3 regions of the Marinomonas sp. genome follow, and region 2 is predicted to be linked to each of the others. Evidence: predicted binding sites of a transcription regulator. Region 2 holds the regulator's gene; each other region holds the start of a gene.

Region 1 (7,227 bases), 3.3 Mb from region 2:
CCAATGCCCCATGATAGTAGGCGACGGCGATGAAGCGTGGCTAATTGAAAACGAGGTATGGACGCCAGTTGGGGATAACCAGCTTCTAGGTCAACTCTCATTCACTCTCCGAAAATGTAAGGTATGGTTGGCAGGTAATCGTAATATGTATTCGATTGGAGTGTTAGTGTATAACAAAACCAGTCAACTACATCCTACCGTAAGCGCTTGCTTATCTATTTAGACATTTTTTTGCTTATTTGGGGTTGTTTTTTAGCCAAGGTAAAGAAATTGCATAAACTTGATATTGGTTATTTCAGGTTTTATTTATGTGGGACTACAAAGTGAAGCGATTTTTAAAACATTAACCAGAAAACAAGTAAATAAAGCGTGTTTCTTTGAGCTTATTTGACCATTATAAGCGAACCACGTAGTGTAAATAGTGAAACGTAAGACTGTTTTCTAGTTAGTGTTTTATATTTCTCAGCTATAACTAACATAAGAGAATCTCTTCTTACTTTTTCTACAATATTCATTAAGTTTAATAACTTACTTAGTTTTTTTGTCGCTACATTGGCGTTGAAAAGTTAATTCTAGTTCTAAAAAAGGAGAATCAAGATATGGCTACAACAACCAAGAGCACGACCCAATCAAAAGCACACGAAAAAGTAGACAGCGCTGCAGAAGCCGCCCATAAAGGTGTCGATAGCGCTGCTGAAATGAAAGAGCATAGCCAAGAACGTATTGAAGAAGTGGCTCATCAGATCAGCGAACAAGCCCACAAAATTGCTGAAACCGCGAAAACTCAATCGGAAAAAGTATCTTCTGCGGTCGGTGAATACGCCAAAGAGCATCCTGTAAAAACCATCGGTATTGCGTTTCTGGCTGGTGCATTGGCAGCCAGTTTTTTATGCAAGCGTAAATAAGCATATAAACTGTATTGATGGAAACGTTATCGATGGAAACACCACAGCACTCTGACTCATCGCAAGAAAAATCTGACTTTGATGAGGTTATTGATTCCCATAAAAGTTGGTTAAAGAGTGTATTGGGGCTTGGAGCGTTAGAAGCAAAGTTATGGGTGACGTCCAGTGCCCAGCTTCTTGCCTTAATGTGTGGTGTGATTTTCTTATTACTCACCACTTGGTTATTAATTATTGCAAGTAGTGCCGCCATTGCGTGGAGCTATGGTTTTTCGCTGGTCGGTATTTTATTAACCGCCACGTTAGTGACGTTTTTAAGCGCTGTCGTTTTGCTGTATTTGGTGAAACGAACATTAAAAAAACATGGATTTCACCCGTACTTTGGACGCTATTATTCCAACGGAAGAGACATAACTGAAAAAAGGAGAGTGCCATTATGTTTGGTCTTAAACGAATGCATAAGCAGCGTGATCGCCTTTATTTGCGTACTCAAGTATTAGAAAAACGCGCCAAACTGTCTCGTGAAAAAGCCGTGGATAATATTCTAGATAAAGCGACTAGTCCGACAGGGTTGATTGCTAGCTTTGTATTAGGTGCAAGCACACAACTTGATATTACAAAAAAGGTTAGGAAGAATTTGCTTAATGGCGCTAGTCGAGATGTATTAAGCTTTCTGATGTCGCAAGTCTCTGCGTATATGGCGAGCAGCACCGCGCCAGCGAGTCCCTCTCCTGAAAGTACGCCTCCTGAAAGTGAAGAGCCAGAAGTAACCGAGTCAAAAATCCATTCAGGCGAAGAAAATATTTCCACCTCTGTAGCGCCTTCTGTCGCAGCAAAAGATACAGGCACTTTATAAGGCAGTATCGATCATGCACTGTGATTGAACACTATGAGTTCGTTAAATAAACAATCACTGCTATTACTCTAATTTGTTCAAAAAAACGACACTTAATCCTCGACTTTAGCGCCTTAAGTCTCTATATTCGCCCATCTTTGTGTTTGTCATTTGACCCTGCTTTTGTGGTCTGTATGAACGTTTTTCTTTTCTCTCTGTTTTAGGGCTTTTTCCTTTGATCTCCACGGCTAATATCACCATGCAATTTGGCGCAACGCCATTGTTTGAAAACATCTCTGCAAAATTCGGTAACGGTAATCGCTATGGCTTAATTGGCGCGAACGGTTGCGGCAAGTCTACCTTTATGAAAATTCTGAGTGGGGCGCTGACGCCAACGTCTGGTAACGTTTCAATTACGCCGGGTGAAAAAGTCGGTACCTTGAGTCAGGATCAGTTTGCTTTCGAAGAATATACAGTGGTTGATGCTGTGATTATGGGCGATGTGGCGCTGTGGAAAGTGAAGCAAGAGCGTGATGCGATTTACTCTAAGCCAGAAATGAGCGAAGAAGATGGCATGCGAGCCGGTGAGTTAGAAGCCGAATTCGCTGAGATGGATGGCTACAGTGCGGAAAGTCGCGCAGGCGATATTCTGTTGGAAGCGGGTATCGAAGAAGAATTTCATTTTGGCCTAATGAGTCAAGTTGCACCGGGTTGGAAACTTCGTGTTTTATTAGCGCAGGCCCTGTTTGCTAACCCTGATATTTTGCTATTGGACGAACCAACCAACAACTTGGACATCCATACCATTAACTGGTTGGCTGGTGTGTTGAATCAACGTAAATGCACCATGATTATTATTTCCCATGACCGTCACTTTTTGAACTCTGTGTGTACTCACATGGCGGACATCGATTTTGGCGAATTGCGTATTTACCCTGGTAACTACGAATACTTCATGGAAGCGTCGTCTTTGATTCGCGAGCAGTTGTTAACTGAAAACGCGAAGAAAAGTGCTGAAATGGATGACTTACAAGCGTTCGTAAACCGCTTTTCTGCCAACGCATCTAAAGCAAAACAAGCCAGTTCACGTGCTAAGAAATTAGAAAAAATTGAATTGTCAGAAGTAAAGCAATCTAGCCGAATGACACCGTCGTTGTCTTTCAAACAAGACAAGAAACTTCACCGCCATGCGTTGATTTTAGAAGATCTTGGTCACGGCTATGATGAATTGCTATTTTCTGGCGGCAATATCATTTTAGAAGCCGGTTCAAGACTGGCTATTATCGGTGAAAACGGTGCCGGTAAAACCACGTTTTTACGTTGCCTGATGAACGAATTAGAAGCCAAGCAAGGTGAAATTAAATGGGCTGAAAATGCCGTGATTGGTTATTGTCCACAAGACAGCACGGATGATTTTGACTGCGACTTAACCTTGTTTGATTGGATGTCTAAATGGCGTACGGTAAAGCATGATGACCTAAAAGTACGAGCTATGCTGGGGCGTTTGCTGTTTACCGCAGATGACTTCAACAAAAAAGTACGAGTGTGTTCTGGTGGCGAGAAAAACCGCTTATTATTCGGTAAGTTGATGATGATGGATTTAAACGTCTTGGTTATGGATGAACCAACTAACCACATGGACATGGAAGCCATTGAAGCCTTAAACAATGCTTTGTTAGACTTTGATGGCACGCTGATTTTTGTCAGCCACGATAGAGCGTTTGTGTCGTCTTTGGCGAATCGTGTCATTGAAATCAAAGGGCAAAAAGTCGTTGATTTCCAAGGTACTTATGACGAATATCTTGCTCACCAAGGGTAAAATCGTCAAAATATAGTATTTATCGAGCCGTTTTATTGGATAACAATAAGGCGGCTTTTTTGTTTGTTTTCTTCTGCTTTAAAGGTTTTGGAGTACTGTCGGTGAACATTGAAACGTTGAAAAAATACTTACTTTCTAAGCCAGAAGCAGAAGAGCATTACCCTTTTGATAATCATACTGGTGTATTTAAGGTTCAAGGAAAAATGTTTGCCTTGTTAATTAAAAAGCAAAATAAACAACTGCTTAACCTAAAATGCGATCCAGCCCACGCAATAGAATTACGCGATATATTTGCAGAGGTCATTCCTGCTTATCACATGAATAAGCGCCATTGGAACTCAGTTGTTTTGGATGGTGATTTACCCAATGGCGAAATAGAAAGGCTGATTGATCATTCCTATGGTTTGGTTGTGAAAGGTTTAAAAAAATCCATTCGGGAGGGTTTAGAAATTCGATATGCTGGAGAGATCTATAAATAGTCTCTAGATAAAAAATACTACCTTGTAAAACTTCATTCTCTGCTTCTTTTCTTATCATTATTTGCCTTTCAAGTATCCGTGTCGTTTCACTGTCATTTCTGTGTAATGTTTTATCAGTAGATTGAATTTCAGCTTCCTTTTGCAGGGGGAGGCATTCTATTCAACCTTCTGGTTAAACACGTTGCTAAGGATCGAGTAACTAAGCGACTAATATTTTATAAAAAATAGGGCAGTGTTATGAATATTAAAAACAATGTAAAACTAGGCTTTGATGAGTTAGATGAATTGGTTCGTCCAGCACCTGAAGTGGTAGAGTTCGAAGAAGTTGCAAATAAAATGGTGTCTCGCCGTGGCTTTTTAGGTGGTGGTGCGGCAGTGGGTGCCGGCGCTTTTGTCATGGGGTCGACGACCTTGGCTGCGGGTAACGCATTAGCTGCTGGAACGACAGAATCTCGCCTTGCATTCAGTATGGTAAAAGCCAATTCATTGGATACTGTGACAGTACCAGAAGGTTACAAATGGGAAGTCGTTGCTTCTTGGGGGGATCCATTGTTTAGCAACGCTCCAGCTTTTGATGCTGTTACTGGTGGCACAGGGTCTTCTCAAGAATTAGCATTTGGCGATCACAATGACGGCATGGCTTTCTTCTCTAAAGATGGCAAACAAATCATGGCCATCAATAACGAATACACCAATGAAAAAACACTTCACGCTAATCGTGCTGATGGCATGCCTGCAACCGCTGATGACGTTCGTAAGAATAAAGCGGCTCACGGCGTATCCATTATTGAAGTCGCTCAACGTGGTGGTAAATGGGGCATTGTTCAAGATTCTCCTTATAATCGCCGTATTACAGCTGATACGGAAATGGATATTACTGGTCCAGCACGTGGCCACAAATGGTTACAAACATCAGAAGATCCTAAAGGTTTGGTAGCAAAAGGGACTTGGAATAACTGCGGCAACGGGCAAACGCCATGGGGCACGTATTTAACCTGTGAAGAAAATTTTAATGGTTACTTCACTGCTGGTGATAAGAACTACAAAATGCCAGAGGCCTTTCAACGTTATGGCATGAGTACAGAAGGCCGTTACAACTGGGCATTGTCAGATGATCGTTTTAATTTGACAAAGGAGCCAAATGAGCCAAATCGCTTTGGTTATATTGTTGAAATAGATCCTTTGGATCCAACTGCTCGTCCGAAAAAGCGTACTGCTCTTGGTCGTTTTAAACATGAAAACGCAGAGCTGACGATAGCTGCTAATGGTCATGTTGTCGTTTACCTTGGTGATGATGAGCGCGGTGAATTTTTATATCGCTTCATTTCTAAGCATAAATATTTAGCGGGTGGGAACAACCGTGACTTGTTGGAAGAAGGTACTTTGTACGTTGCTAAGTTTCATGATAACAACCGCGGTGAATGGCTGGCATTGACGCCTAAAACCACAGGTATGACTGAAGCTGAGATTTCTATTCATACTCGTATGGCCGCCTCTAAAGTGGGTGCTACTACCATGGACCGTCCAGAGTGGGTTGCTGCTCATCCTCATAAAGCGGAAGTGTATTGCTCGCTAACGAACAACAAAAATCGTGGCGTTAAACCAAATGCAGGTGGCGATGCAACGCCTGCTGGTGGTCCAAACCCTCGTGTGAAAAACAATTTTGGTCAAATCGTGCGTTGGATGCCAATGGACTCGGATCATACTCACAATGAGTTCAAATGGGACTTATTTGTTTTGGCGGGTAATCCTGCTGTTTATGACGATGCCAATGCGGGTTCTAAAAACGTCAATCAAGACAATATGTTTAACTCGCCAGACGGCTTGAAATTCGACTCTAAAGGCTTGTTATGGATTCAAACTGACGGTAATTACTCAAACGCAAAAGACTTCCAGGGCCAAGGTAATAACCAGATGTTAGTGGGTGATCCTGAAACAGGTGAGATTCGTCGTTTCTTAGTAGGGCCAAAAGAATCTGAGATTACTGGTTCTGCTTGGAATGCTAGTAGAACCACTATGTTCATTGGTGTTCAGCATCCTGGCGAAGAGGGGAATTCTCATTGGCCTGATGGTGGACAGTCTGTACCTCGCTCTAGTGTGATTGCTATTTCTCGTGAAGACGGTGCAGTGATAGGTTAACAATCATCTCCCTTATTAATATTTCAGCCCATCTAAAGCCAGTATGACATTCATACTGGCTTTTTTTGTCTACACTTAGAGGAGATTTTATTCTTTGTGTTTCATACCGTTTTAACTTATGACTTATATCATAGGAGACATAAATAATTCTTATATCGCCTTGTTTCATATTGAATAAAATGTCAGTCTTGCTAATGTGCATGATAGATGCAATTAATTAGATTTTTTGTTTGATGGAGAAGATGTTATTTCTAGTCTCTTTTTTGATTTTTACGAGTATGGATGCTGTGAAGATAATACGGCAGCGGGATATAAAAATTTAAGTGAGTAAAAATGGGTGTCGTATTTTCCAAATCATTATTTACTAAACAAGCCATTTTAACCTTAGCGCTTGCTGTTGTTTTAAGTTTAATCAGCAGTGGTATTCAATTCGTTGATGGAGTGCGATCTCAAAAGGCAGAAATAAACCAAAATTTCGAAGTACTACTCACCTTAGTTGAAAAGCCGTTGGCAGAAGCTGTTTTTCGCTTGGATACCGCTTTTGCTCAACAACAAATTGATAGCTTGCTCTTTAATCCATCCATTGCCCATATAGAAGTTCGTGATGAGTCGGGTGAAGTATTTGTACAAGCAACCTCAACCAAGCAGCATTTTTCGGTATCTGATTCATTAGCGAATTACTTTCTATCTGATTTGAAGGATTATGAACGAGAATTACGTTTAGAGATGCCTGTGTTTCAAGCGGGTCATCTGTTTATATTGCCTGAAAAACATTATTTACTTGAGAGAATATTTAAAGAACATCTTTCCAGTCTGATTTATAACCTCTTCAAAGACGTGTTACTTGCCTCTTTGATTTCTCTTGTTTTCTACTTTCTTGTGATGCGCCCCTTAATGCGTTTGACCCAATCCTTATCTACTATTGGGTATAACAAGGATTTGCCTTTACCTAAGTCATTTTATCGACATCACAAGTCGGATGAGCTAGGGCACTTACATTCTACTTTTGCGGTATTGTGGAAGAAGTTAAATGCAGCGTTGAGTGATTTAGAG
Region 2 (7,227 bases):
ATCGGGCGTTACTGATTATCTTGGTAAGCCGTTTTCTAGCGAACAACTGGTAAATAAAGTTATTTCAGCGGCGAAAAAGCATAACCTTGAACGCAAGTTATCCTCTCAAAAGCCGCGTGAATCCAGCGCTCCTGGCGGAGTCAGTTCCGCATCATTAGATGTATTAATGGGCGCAGGAAAATCTAATTCTGTACAAGCGACGAAGTTTACCAATCCTGATGCACCTGCTGTTTCAGTAAAGGATGTCAAAATTCCAACTATCGTACGTTTTGAAAATAAACAGTTTCGATGCATGGTGATTCAATTCAGCAAAACCGAAGCTACGATGTTTATTAAGAGCGACGATGTTGTGCCACAAGTATTAGGACAAGCTGTATTGGATCTGGAGTACAAAGGAGTAGTGAATCGCTTGAATTATTATATTCAATCCGTTGCCACCACCGAGAAAAAACATGACTCGACCTTTTTGACGGTTATCTTGAGTTTGATTGATCAGGACAGTGAGAAAGAGGCGTTTATTAGCCAATTGTTTGATAGCTTATAAAAGACCTTCGCTCGTGACTTCGTGCAAAGGTCTCTATAAGTATTTTTGGGTTTGATTTGAAGATTAAAAAAGGGAAGCGTGAGGCCATGCTTCCCTTTTTTATAATTGATCTGTTGGCGGTGTTTCGTCGATATTAAACTCTATCGCTGGAATAGTATCGTTTCTGGTTCGATTCGCTGGGAAGTGGCAAGAAAACGTACTGCCAAAACCGGGTTGGCTGCGAATTTGTAGTTTGGCGTCATGATGTAGTAGAACGTGTTTTACGATGGCTAAGCCAAGACCTGTGCCACCTGTTTTTGAACCACGTCCTTTGTCTACGCGGAAAAATCGTTCAGTCAGTCGAGGAATGTATCTTGGCTCTATGCCAATGCCTGAGTCTTTTATAGAGAAAACACCATTAAATTCACTGGACTCCCATTTTATAGTGATTTCGCCACCATCTGGTGAATATTTTATGGCGTTAAAAATAAGATTCGAAAAGGCGCTGTAGAGTTCTTTGTAAGAGCCGTACAGTCGAGATTCTTCAGGAATTTGCACGCTAATCGTATGCTTGTCCGTCAAGATGGGCGTTGTCGCATTAGTGATAGTTTTTACTAGGTCTGAGAGCTTATGCCATTGGTTCTCTTCGCGCTTGTCATTACTTTCTAAGCGAGAAAGCAGCAATAGATCTTCAATAAGTTGTTCCATCCGCTCTGATTGCTCAGACATGTTTACAATGCCTTTTTGCATACTTTTAGGCAGGCTGTCCTTGAACATGTCGAGGGTTTCTAGGTAACCTTTAATAACAGTTAGCGGAGTTTTCAGCTCATGGGAAGCGTTGGCAACAAAGTCTTTGCGCATTTGTTCTAGCAAGTGTAAACGGGTCACGTCACGGACAAAAATTAGATGGTCGTTTTTGTCGTATAGCGTGGTTTGAATCTCTAAATACACGCCGTCTTTTGCTGGGGATTTGATGACTAATGGCTCGCCAAAACGTTTTTGACTGAAGTAACGGAAAAACTCTGGGTTGCGAACAATATTGGTAATGACTTGGCCGCGATCAACCGGGCGCATTAATCCAAGAAAGTGCGCCGCCGAGTTGTTCCACCACTCCAAGTTGCCTTGGTTGTCCGCCATGATAACGCCTTCTTTTAAGGCGGTTGTGGAGCTTTCAATTCTTGTTAGAGCTTGGCGCATGCGGCGTTTAGACTTGCGCTGTTTTTTCTGTAAGCGATAAACTGCATCGAAGACATCTCCCCAAATACCGCTTGTTTCTGGTGGCGCCGCTTTTCCTGAATGGCGTAGCCAGTTATGGAATTGGTATAACTGATAAAGCTGCCAGTACAAAGAGCCTAAAACGTATAGCAACAAAACACCCAATAATTGACCTATAACTAAGCCTATTACAATGCAGGCCGCGAGCCCCGCGAGCCAAGTAATAATGGTGTTTCGCCAAACTGTTTTCATACGGACCTTTTTGCTGAGAAGCGGTAGCCAGTTCCTCGTACGGTTTGTATCAAGAAATCATGGGTGCTACCAATGGCTTTGCGTAAACGGCGTATATGGACATCAACGGTACGTTCTTCAACGTAGACATTTCCGCCCCATACTTGATCCAACAATTGCGCTCTTGAATAGGCTCGCTCTTGATGGGTCATGAGAAACTTTAATAGACGGTATTCTGTCGGTCCCATGTCTAAGGGACGGCTGCCTATGGTAACTCGTTGGCTAATTGGGTCAAGGGTCAGACCTTCGATCTCGATTGGTTCGTCAACGCCTTGAGGCGTTGCGCGACGTAACACGGCCTTTAGTCGTGCCACTAATTCGCGCGGCGAGAAAGGCTTGGTGATATAGTCATCTGCACCGACTTCTAAACCTTGAATCTTGTTGTCTTCTTCGCTTTTCGCTGTCAGCATAATGACTGGGATTTCGGCCGTCGTAGGGTCTTTTTTCAATCTACGAGTCAGCTCAATGCCACTACCGCCGGGCATCATCCAATCGACAAGAATCAGATCTGGACGGTGATCCACAATGATTTCATGGCCTTGCTGAATGTTTTCTGCTTCCAAATACTCGTAGCCCGCCATTTCAAGTGCGATAGCGATCATTTCGCGTATGGAAGATTCGTCGTCAATAATTAATACTTTTTTACCGGTCACAGGATTTATCCTCATCTCAGGAACGGTTTCATTAAAACGATCTGATGTGACAATTCTGTTACATTGTCACAACTTTGCCATATATTACATAAAATAGCTTGTAACTAGACCGATGAAAACACAGTAACCAACACGATTATTGTCTAGAAAGGAGCGAAAGCAAGCTTGTCGGTCACGTTCTTTGGCTTGTTTAAATTGTTGATAAAAGAGTCCAATGCAAACTACGAGTGATACAAAATATAGCCAATGTAATCCTGCTAGTAGACCAATCCAAGTTAATAAAGATAAGGTGAGTCCTTGCAGGCAAACGATGATGAATAAATCGTATCGGCCAAATAAGATTGCTGTAGATTTGATACCAACTTTAAGGTCGTCTGGACGATCTGTCATGGCGTAATAGGTATCGTAGGCGATAGTCCAAAAGCAGTTTGCGACAAACAGCATCCATAATTCTGGATCCGCTAAGTCTCCACCTTGTGCGCTGTAGGCCATAGGAATCGCCCAAGAGAAGGCTAAACCAAGGAAAAGCTGAGGCAGATGAGTATATCGTTTCATAAATGGGTACAGGGCAGCAAGCCCCAATCCTGCGAACGACAGTAAAATCGTTCTCATATCCGTAAATAGCACCAAGATAAAACTCAAAATCGACAAGAAGCAAAACAGCATCAGCGCTTCTTTTTCGGATACTCGACCAGAAGGTAAAGGACGGTTCTTCGTGCGTTCAACGTGGCCATCGACTTTTCTATCGGCGAAGTCATTAATAACACAACCTGCTGAACGCATGCTGAAAACACCTAAGACGAAGATCACCACTAAATGCCACTCAGGCATGCCATCGGCTGCAAGCCATAGTGCCCACAACGTTGGCCACATCAGCAAAAATGAGCCGATAGGGCGGTTGAATCGAGTTAATTCTGCGTAGTCTTTAAGTTTATTCATAACAATCCAAACGGCGTTTTTAGTTGGTTAATCTCATTAAAGAAAGCTTCATTGACCAATATTCCAGGGCCAAACTGGTGGAACACAGAGCGTCTCGCCCATAACGCGTTTGGTTGGTTTGGAAACAGGCGTTTTGGTAGCTGAGTCACCTCAATGCAGCTTCGGGAAAGCCCTTTATGTCGAAATAAGTAGCCACCCAGAGGTTTGTCTTTTAAATACTTTACTTGCCGCCAATGCCCTTTTAACGATCTGGCTGGAATAATAGAGCGGGCATAAATAACGGCTTTACCATCGATTTTGAGCAAGACAGTACGGATACGTGCTGCTTCTCTAGGGCGCAACTTTAGGCGTTTTCTTTCTCTCGCTGTTGGCGTGCTCCAAACATCGTCAAGCACATCAACCGTTAAGGTTCCTAGGCTTTTAAGTCTTGCCGTCAAAGAGTCTTGTGTGATCAGCCAAGGCCATAGTTTTTTAGGGACTTTTACCTTATTAATCTGTTGTACCGATGACCAACGATAGTCGAATTGCTGTGCAGCAGAAGAGTTCATTAACATCATAATTAACTATGCATTCATTTTGTTAATCAAAGCGACCATCTTATGTAGTTCCGCAGACTTTTGGTAAATTGTGTCTCTGCAGTTATCTGCTTCTTCTTGGGTTAACCCTATCTCTAACAGCACTGATGGTTCAATAGCTTCGCTATGGCGGAGTTTGTGTGAGACATATAATAATTTGGCTAATATGGCATGCTCTCCATAATAGTGCGGTTTTTTGCTGTAGCGAATGGCTGTCCAAATGTTGTCTGGCAAACTCCAGTAGCGTAATAACCAAGAACCTAATTGCTCCTTGGTAAAGTGCAGTATTTGCATTTCTATTAATTCAGAAGATAAGTGCGCATTAGCTTCTTGATATCGAGACAGAATCGAAAAATGTGGCGGTAAAATGGTACTAATCGCCAAATAGCCAAAATTATGTAGTAAGCCCGCAAGATAGGCGTGACCTAGTTTAGGTCGGTTTAGCCCTGACATTGTTTTAGCCAAGGATTCCATTAGTACCGCATTGGAAACTGAATCGAGCCAAAAATTTTCATAATGGCGTGGACCGTCTTCAGGCGTTTGGAAGCCATTACTCATGGAAAGCCCTAGTGCTAAGTTCATTACCATATCGAAGCCTAGGACTCGAATGATTGCATCTTCCACAGACTCTATAGAGCCAGGTGCGCCATAGTAAGGCGATGATGCCCAACTAATGACTTGAGCCGCTAAGCTAGGATCTAAAGCAATCACTTCACACAGCTCATCGGTACCCGCCGTTTTGTCTGCTGAAAGACGAATAATGCGATGAGATGACGCTGGCAAAGGAGGGATTTCTAATGTTTCTTCGATGCGTTGCTTGAGTCGAATGGATTGAAATCGTCCAAGGGCTTGAAGTATTTGTTCTTCGTCGTCTTCGTGATTGTCTACAGGGCGTTTTATGAGCTGCGTATTGATGGAGATATTTTCAAAGCGGTTCAGTGGTCCAGAAAACATCTTTTCGAGTTCTGCGGAGGTAATGTCGCGATATTGCTCATCCACCTTGGTGCGAATCGAAAACGTCGCCCCTTTTAGCATGCTGGCTTCTAGAATGGTTGTTACGCTGTTTGGCTTGATAAGTGGGTCACCTGAGCTGTGAAAGTTGCTGACTGGCTCAAAGCGACGCTTAGTAATACGGGATACAGCAGAGATATCAAGCATGTTGCTTTCAGGGAAAATAACCTGCAAACGACCAGTGTGATCAGCTAAATGCACCACCCGTAATCTTTGGTTTGGCTGAAGGTCTAAGGAAGGTTCCATACATTTTCCTGTTAAAAGTAACTGACATAAAAAGCCCCAATAAGGGGCTTTGTCAATATAACAGATTTTAAGTACTTGTTCTGAATACTAAACGATTAGTGATTCAAAATTTGACTTAGGAACATCTGGGTACGGTCGTGTTGAGGGTTGTCGAAGAACTCGTGAGGCTCGTTGGCTTCAACGATCTCGCCTGCATCCATGAAAACTACACGGTCAGCAACGGTTTTAGCGAAGCCCATTTCGTGCGTTACACACACCATGGTCATGCCTTCTTCTGCTAACTGAACCATTACGTCCAATACTTCTTTGATCATTTCAGGGTCAAGCGCTGACGTAGGCTCATCAAAAAGCATGATACGAGGCTGCATACACAAACCTCGGGCAATCGCCACACGCTGTTGCTGACCACCAGATAACTGACCTGGATATTTCAATGCTTGGTTAGCGATTTTCACTCGTTCCAAGTAATGCATAGCCATCTCTTCAGCTTCTTTCTTAGGTGTTTTACGCACCCAGATTGGCGCCAAAGTCAGGTTTTCTAAAATCGTTAAATGAGGGAACAAGTTAAAGTGTTGAAACACCATGCCCACGTCTTTACGGATCGCTTCGATGTTCTTCAAGTTATTGTTCATCTCAACGCCATCAACCAGAATCGTTCCTTTTTGGTGCTCTTCTAAACGGTTGATACAACGCGTCATCGTGGACTTACCTGAACCTGAAGGGCCACACACAACGATGCGCTCGCCTTTCTTTATGCTGAAGTTGATGTTTTTTAGTACGTGAAAATCACCATACCATTTGTTCACATCGTTAAACTCGATGATGGTTTGTTCGCCTGCCGCAAGTTGGGCACGAGCCATATTTGTATTTGTCATAATAAAGACCTCAAATTCCTAACTAATTTCGCTTGTGCCCGGTTTCTAACTTACGCTCGATTGACATACTGTAGCGAGACATACCAAAGCATATAATCCAATAGACAAAGGCTGCAAAGGCGTAACCTTCGACTGTTGTTCCTAACCAGTTTGAATCATGGTTAGCGGCTTGAATTCGACCCAAGAAGTCAAACATACCAACGATATAAACCAAGGTCGTGTCTTTAAACAAAGCAATGAATGAATTCACTATTCCAGGTATTACCAGTTTCAATGCTTGAGGCAGAATAACCAGAATCATGGATTGCCAATAGGTTAAGCCCATTGCATCTGCGGCTTCATATTGGACTTTAGGGATCGCTTGTAGACCACCACGGATAACTTCAGCCATATAAGCAGCAGAGAACAAGGTAATACCAATAACGACGCGCAGTAACTTATTGAAGTTCAAACCTTCAGGTAAGAACAAGGGAATCATCACTGACGCCATGAACAAGATAGTAATCAGCGGCACTGCACGAATGGTTTCGATAAAGACCACACAAACTGACTTTGCGATGGGCATTTCTGAACGTCTACCAAGCGCCAATACAATCCCTAGAGGGAAAGAAGCCACAATACCGATAACACCCAGTAATACAGTAAGGAAAAGGCCACCCCATAAAGAAGTTTCTACAACTTCAAGGCCAAATACTCCTCCAGCAAATAAGAAGTAAGCCACAATAGGGTAAACAACGAGAATAGCGATCGAAAGATGCAGCTTATTTACTGTTTTGATGGCAAAAGCACCAACCATAACCACTAATAGAATCACGGCCAAATTAATGCGCCATGTTTCTGCATCTGGATATAGCCCGTACATAAACTGATCAAAATAGACAACCACGAAAGCCCAACAA
Region 3 (7,227 bases), 3.8 Mb from region 2:
TTGCTTGCAGCAGATTTACGTCGGGCATTTTCGTCAATCGTTGCCGGCAACGTGAAAGCGCAAGGTGTGGCTTATATCAAAGAGTTTGGGCCATTTGAGATCCATGGTGATAAAGCTTTGTTGGCGAAGCTGGATGCCTTGTTACAAGCGTTCGTTCGTCAGCAACGTATGAAGTTGCCGGGCAGTGCGTATGTGCCGTGTTACAAAGTCATCACAGACTAACTGGATGGCTACTGCGCTTGCCAATACTTTGTTAAAAACAGTGATACTAAAAAAGGGCTGCTTGTGAAGCCCTTTTCTGTTTCTAGCTTTTAGTGTTTTGGTTCTGGTTCTGGTTCTGGTTTTTAAAACTAACCAAACACTGACCAGCCGATGCTTTCCGATAGCGCTTCAAGCGCTGCCATGCCAGCGAGTGAGTTGCCTGACTTATTGAGTTCGGGTGACCAAACACACACCGAAAAACGATTAGGGACGATGGCAAGAATACCGCCGCCTACACCGCTTTTTCCCGGTAGTCCAACACGATAAGCAAAGTTACCCGCTTCGTCGTATAAGCCGCTGGTGGCGAGTAGGCCGTTTACCTGAGTGGTTTCTCGCGCGCTCAGTACTTGCTCACCACTAAGCTGTGAGTAGCCCTTGTTGGCAAGGAAACTAAAGGCTTTGGCTAAATCTACACAGTTCATGCGCATGGCGCAGTTATCAAAGTAGCTATGCAACACGTCTTCTACATCGTTTTCAAAGTTGCCAAAGGCTTTCATCAAATACGCCATGGATGCATTGCGTGCTCTAAACTCGTATTCCGAGCTGGCAACGATTTTGTCTGAGTTCAATAGTGGATTATCGGCTAAGCGACGAATAAACTCTCGCATGGCGTAATGGGGCGAGGCAAAACGTGACTGATTCATGTCGCTGATGACCAAGGCGCCAGCATTGATAAAGGGGTTGCGGGGTACACCAGCTTCGTATTCTAGCTGAACTAAGGAATTAAACGGATGGCCAGACGGTTCGCGCCCAACACGTTTCCACATTTCTTCGCCATAATGTTTGATAGCAAGCGTTAAGCTAAAGACTTTAGAAATACTCTGGATAGAGAAGTCTGTGTAGGCTTGGCCGGCATGATAAAGCTCGCCGTCGTTGCTGTAGATGGCAATACCAAACTGATTAGGATCGACATTGGCCAATGCGGGAATGTAGTCTGCGACTTTGCCTAAACCGATTAATGGTTTTACTTTTTGTTCTATTGAATGCAGTAAATCTTCCACATCGCTCTCATTAAACAGTATTAAAGGGGGCGGCTAGTATAGAGAAAGTGATAGGGAAACCCCAGTGTAATTTTGTTAGAAAAAAGGCATTAAAAAGCCCCCAAAAAGAGGGGGCTATAAGTGATTTGTTATGGACAATTATTGACGTGGTGAAATGCCGTAAACCGAGGTGGTTCCGCTAACTTCATTGCCAACAATTAATAGAGCTTGACCCGTTGGGCTGTCTTCTTTTGATACAAAGCTCATGCCTTCTGGACCAAGATCACCAGCAGCAGAAGTATCTACTTTTGCATCAAAGTTTCGGCTTGTTAAATATTGCACAAACTGGCTTTTTGCTGGCGTGGTGATGTCGTAAACCATGATGCCGCCCACACGCTCTAAACCAATGAAGGCATAAGTGCGACCATCAATTTGACCTAGGGTGAGTGCTTCTGGCTCAGGGCCTTTGTCATCGCTACGACCATCGATTTTATTTGAATCATTCGACGCGTTAAAGCCATTTTCGCCTAATCGATCTGCCGTAATACGCTCGAAATCGCTGCCGCTGTCAAACACTTGCTCGCCAGTTTCACCGCTCCAGATAGAAAATGAACGAGCGCCGTAACCATACAACTCAGTAAAGGTGCAGTTGGTTGGTGCGCCTTTCACAAGTTCACAGCCTTTGGCACCTAATGTGCTGGTGATTTTCATGCGCCCTAGGTTTTTATCGTCTTCTAACTTGCCTTCAATGCTGTGCTTTAGCGGGCTAGTTAGCGCAAGGCGGCTGTTGAATTCAGCAAGGTCTTTGACTCGATATTCTTCGCTAAAGCCTTTGTAATCTCTAGAGTCGCCTTCGTTAGCAGTGACGATATAGGTTTTGCCTGAGATCATGTAAGAAGCAATAGTATCTGGCATGTACATGCCTAGAACAGGCCAGTTTTGCAGCTGAATGGTTTTATCTTTGTCACTCACATCAAGCTCATTACCAGTTTTGTTGTAATCTTTTACGCCTAAAGCCCAGATGGTATCGACTGATTTCTTTGAAAGATCAATTTTGGCAATGCCGTTATTTTCTTGTAGCGATACAAATGCGTAATGGTTGTCTTTAGATACTGTGATGTATTCTGGCTCTAGGTCTTGAGCTACGCTGGCATTAGGGCCAAAAATACGCAATCCAGCTGGACGTTCAGTAGCACGTGATCCGCCGTTATTGAAGTCACGGAATGACACCTCAGTGACATCTTTTTGACTTAATTTCGTGATGTCATTTGGGATAGCGATGATGCTGACACTGCCTTCTGGGTCGATAGTGTATTCATCGTTTGGCTCGCCTTCGTTCGCTACAACAACCTGCTTGCCATCGTGGGTAAAGGTCACCATATCAGGAAGTGCTCCGACTTTTACTGCTGTGATAAAGGCATGACCATCAATTTTGTAGAAAGCGATGTAGCCCATGTTCTGTTTTGGTTTGGCTTCAATGGCTACCGCCATAATGCCGTTATGAACGCTGACACTGTTTGCGGCGCCAAGGGTTATTCCCATTAAGTCTACAACGTCTTTGCTGACATCCAGTGTTTTGATTTTATTAGGCGACGTCGGGTTCTTCATAGAAAGAACATCAACTTTGCCAGAGTTTGCATTGACCACAAATGTCTCATGAGTTTTTGCATCATACGCCACAATCTCGGCAGCGCTGCCGTCAAAAACGCCAGATTCATAGCGGCCTAAGAAGTTCAGTTCAATAGAGGAGGTTGCAGATTGAGTGTCAGAATTATTTGTGGCACAGCCGCTTAATAAAGCAAGCGTGGTGCACAAAGGAAGCGTAATCGGAAGACGTAAACGCATGTTTTTGCTCCAAGTGGGGAAAAATTGTGCATCTACACTAACGTTTGAATATGACAAATAAATTGCAAATGCCAGTAAGTTTGTACTTACTTGCATTTGCAATCACAACTTAAGAGGCGTGATTTCTGATGTGGTCTACGTGTGAATTGATGAGCTGCCCAGAGATCGTCGCATTGTTGGGAATATTTGGTAAGTCGTCGATCTGATACCAATGGGCTTCTTCTATTTCACCGGGTGCGGGTGTGATTTCACCATCAGCGTAGTCTGCAAAGAATCCAGCCATTAATTGATGTGGAAAAGACCAAGGCTGGCTGCTGACATAGCGTATATTAGTGACTTCTAGGCCGACTTCTTCCCTTACTTCCCTTGCTACGGCTTGCTCCAATGTTTCGCCAGCTTCGACAAAACCAGCGATATTGCTAAATCTGCCTTTGGGCGCTTGTGGACCACGAGCGAGTAGTATTTGATTGCCTTTGCGGATTGATACAATCACACAAGGGGAAATTCTCGGATAATGGCGCAGGTTACAAGATGGGCAAATTTTTGTGTGCTCGGCTGCATGTTTTTCTTTCATCGGTGTGCCACAGCGGCCACAAAATTGATGGTCGCGATCCCATGTAGATAATTGGTGAGCACGGCTTAATAAAATGTAATTGTGTTGATCTTGTAAGAAGAGCAGATCTCTTAGACCAATTTCAGTAAAGCCTTTGGGAATAGATTCAAAACGACACACGAAGATATCTTGGCCATGCCATTGGCCACAATAGACAGCACTCATTTTTGAATTAGGTTGGAAATGTGTAAAAGGCGTAAGAAATTGATTTTCTGACTCTACTAATACTTGGTTTCGATATAGCAAAATGTAGAGCGCATCTTGATGGGGAAGCGGATGTGTTTGAGTGCCTATTTCTAACATGTGATTGCTCGGTTTGCGTCTAAAAGAATTACGCTAACGCGATCATCTTCTAGACGCAATAACCTAAGAGAATTTAATTCCAATCCAGAATAACTTTTCCTGATTGACCTGATCCCATGGTGTCAAAGCCTTGCTGAAATTCATCGACGTTAAAGCGATGGGTAATGATCGGACTAATGTCTAAGCCAGACTGCAACATCGCGACCATTTTGTACCAAGTTTCGTACATTTCTCGTCCATAAATGCCTTTGATGACCAGGCCTTTAAAGATCACTTGGTTCCAATCGATGAGTGTGCCTTTGCTCGGAATGCCCAGCATGGCAATTTTTCCGCCGTGGTTCATGCATTCCAACATGGAGCGGAAGGCCGTGTCATTGCCAGACATTTCCAAACCCACGTCGAATCCTTCATTCATGCCTATTTCTGTCATGACGTCTTTTAACGACTCATGACTAACGTTGACGGTGCGAGTGGCACCCATCTTCTTCGCTAGATCTAGGCGGAAGTCATTCACATCAGTAATCACCACATTACGTGCGCCTACGTGCTTAGCAATGGCTGCAGCCATAGCGCCAATTGGGCCTGCACCTGTGATTAAAACGTCTTCGCCGATTAAATCGAATGACAGAGCGGTGTGGGTCGCGTTACCAAATGGATCAAATATCGCGGCCATATCATCGCTAATATTGTCAGGGATTTTGAATGCGTTGCTAGCAGGAATGACTAAATATTCGGCAAATGCTCCGCTACGATTTACACCGACCCCGAGGGTTTTTCGACAGAGATGACGACGACCCGCACGACAGTTACGGCAATGACCACAAGTGATGTGGCCTTCGCCAGAAACGCGGTCACCAATCTTGAAGCCAGAGACTTCTGGGCCGATTTCTGTGATCACACCGACAAACTCATGACCAACAGTCATTGGTACTGGAATGGTGTTTTGTGCCCAATCGTCCCATTGATAAATATGCATGTCCGTTCCGCAGATCGCAGTTTTGCTTATTTTTATGACGACATCGTTATGTCCGCATTCTGGATGTGGAACCTCTGTCATCCAAATGCCTTTTTCGGCGTGAAGCTTCGCAAGCGTTTTCATTATTTATTTCCTTCCTTCAATGACGCCCATCTCGCGGCCTACTTTGGTAAAGGCGTCTATGGCGCGATCAAGTTGTTCCGTTGTTAGTGACGCTGACATCTGTGTACGAATTCTGGCCTTGCCCATTGGTACGACTGGATAAGCAAATCCTGTCACAAATATCCCTTCCTTATATAGCGCATTTGCCATCTCTTGTGCGAGTTTAGCATCACCTAAAATAACAGGAATGATTGGGTGGTCGCCAGGAACGAGGTTAAAGCCTAACGCGCTCATTTGAGTGCGAAAGTATTGGCTGTTTGCTTTTAATTGCTTACGGGCAGAATCGCCTTGTTTGAGAGACTCGATAATTTGTAAGCTGGTGGCGGTAATGACAGGCGCTAGTGAGTTAGAAAACAAATAAGGGCGAGAGCGTTGGCGTAACCAATCGACAATGCTTTTAGAGGCGCTGGTGTAGCCGCCAGACGCGCCACCAAGGGCTTTACCCAATGTACCAGTGATAATGTCGATACGACCCAGTACATCGCAATACTCATGGCTACCGCGGCCATTTTCTCCGAGAAATCCAACGGCATGTGAATCATCAACCATGACTAACGCGTCGTATTTATCGGCTAGATCACAAATGGATTTTAGATCGGCAATGATACCGTCCATAGAAAACACACCATCCGTTACAATCAACTTGGTTTTGGCGCCGTCTATATCGGCTTGCTGCAGCTTACCTTCCAGTTCACTCATGTCGTTATTGGCGTAGCGATAGCGCTTTGCTTTGCATAAACGAATGCCGTCAATAATGCTGGCGTGATTGAGTGCATCACTGATTACCGCGTCTTCTTCGCTTAATAATGTTTCAAATAGGCCGCCATTTGCATCAAAACAAGAAGAATACAAAATGGTGTCTTCCATTTGTAGGAAGTCGCTTAGGCTTTGTTCTAGTTGAGTATGAATGCTTTGTGTGCCGCAAATAAAACGTACGGAAGCCATGCCGTAGCCGTATTCGTCTAGCGCTTGATGAGCCGCTTTTGTGACTTGGCTATCGTTTGCTAACCCAAGGTAGTTATTCGCACAAAGATTGATTAAAGGTGTTTTGTCGGCGGTGGTGATTTGGCTGTCTTGTGGCGTAATAAGCGGGCGCTCTACTTTATAAAGACCTTCTTCTTTAAGTGTTTGAAGTTGATTGTCCAATTTTTTGTAAAAAACGGATTTGCTCATGATTTTTCCTCTTGTGGAGATTTTTATTCCTTTTGTTATGAATCCTTTATGTCTCTTGAGTGTAGGAGGGTGGCTTCAATATGAGTAGATGCAGTGACAACATAAAATAGGCATAACAGTTTCGGTTTTTGAACCTGCTGGTCATGTTGTGTGTTCGTCCGTAGAATGTGGGCAAATATTTAGCATAGAGGAAAAGACATGTTGTCAAAGGTTCATTACAGCATTTTGCTGGGAGCGTTGAGTGCCAGTGTGGCGGCTCAAGCTCAGGATTATTTACCCGTTCTGCAATATCACCATGTAAGTGCTAGTTCGCCTAAATCGACTTCTGTTACTCCTGAACAGTTTACCGAGCAAATGGATTACTTAAAAAGTGCAGGCTTTCAGGTGGTCGATCTACGTTCTGCATTGGATGACTTAAAAGCCAATAAGCCATTGCCTGAAAAAGCGGTGGCGATTTCGTTTGATGATGCTTACCGCAGTATTTATCAAGCAGGTTTTCCAATCCTTAAAGAAAGAAACTTTCCTTTTACAGTGTTTATTAATACCGAACCCGTTGAGCGTAAGAGTCGCAGCTTCTTAACCTGGGATCAGATGAAAGAAATGGAGCAGTCTGGTGGCGTGTTTGCCAATCACACCATTAGCCATCCTTATATGTTGCGCAAAGAAAAAGGGGAATCTGATGAGGCTTGGCTGTCCCGGATGACAAATGAAGTGAATACGGTTGAGAGTCTGCTTGAGAAAAACCTTGGACATTCACCAAAAATGTTGGCCTATCCTTATGGCGAATCAAATGCTCAGATTCGAACCATGATAAAAGAGCAAGGTATTATGGCGTTTGGCCAGCAATCGGGCGTAGTGAGTGCCGATTCTGATTTCGAGAACTTACCACGTTTTCCCGCTTCAGGCGCTTATGC

Evidence for each region. Region 2 encodes PhoB, which activates phosphate uptake and scavenging genes when phosphate is short. Its sites were predicted from a motif close to TGTCATANNNNTGTCANA; they were not measured.
Region 1: ACO05V_RS18260 (PhoX family protein) is a predicted target of PhoB. The motif match lies at 4,126-4,143, and genes of this name have one in related genera.
Region 3: ACO05V_RS20820 (choice-of-anchor I family protein) is a predicted target of PhoB. The motif match lies at 3,136-3,153, and genes of this name have one in related genera.

What each region holds. Positions count from the first base shown of each region.
Region 1 is NZ_OZ245329.1:3,818,681-3,825,907, reverse strand. It holds gene hflK (protease modulator HflK) at 1-101, opposite strand, end outside; gene ACO05V_RS18285 (hypothetical protein) at 600-905, shown strand; gene ACO05V_RS18280 (hypothetical protein) at 938-1,402, shown strand; gene ACO05V_RS18275 (hypothetical protein) at 1,339-1,758, shown strand; gene ACO05V_RS18270 (ABC-F family ATPase) at 1,973-3,556, shown strand; gene ACO05V_RS18265 (MmcQ/YjbR family DNA-binding protein) at 3,616-4,035, shown strand; gene ACO05V_RS18260 (PhoX family protein) at 4,273-6,174, shown strand; gene ACO05V_RS18255 (EAL domain-containing protein) at 6,508-7,227, shown strand, end outside.
Region 2 is NZ_OZ245329.1:495,565-502,791, reverse strand. It holds gene ACO05V_RS02310 (response regulator) at 1-544, shown strand, start outside; gene phoR (phosphate regulon sensor histidine kinase PhoR) at 644-1,990, opposite strand; gene phoB (phosphate regulon transcriptional regulator PhoB) at 1,987-2,682, opposite strand; gene ubiA (4-hydroxybenzoate octaprenyltransferase) at 2,767-3,621, opposite strand; gene ACO05V_RS02290 (chorismate--pyruvate lyase family protein) at 3,618-4,178, opposite strand; gene ACO05V_RS02285 (HDOD domain-containing protein) at 4,185-5,453, opposite strand; gene ACO05V_RS02280 (amino acid ABC transporter ATP-binding protein) at 5,549-6,328, opposite strand; gene ACO05V_RS02275 (amino acid ABC transporter permease) at 6,351-7,227, opposite strand, start outside.
Region 3 is NZ_OZ245329.1:4,341,987-4,349,213, reverse strand. It holds gene ppnN (nucleotide 5'-monophosphate nucleosidase PpnN) at 1-222, shown strand, start outside; gene glsB (glutaminase B) at 351-1,262, opposite strand; gene ACO05V_RS20820 (choice-of-anchor I family protein) at 1,401-3,086, opposite strand; gene nudC (NAD(+) diphosphatase) at 3,196-4,002, opposite strand; gene tdh (L-threonine 3-dehydrogenase) at 4,076-5,101, opposite strand; gene ACO05V_RS20805 (glycine C-acetyltransferase) at 5,105-6,313, opposite strand; gene ACO05V_RS20800 (polysaccharide deacetylase family protein) at 6,512-7,227, shown strand, end outside.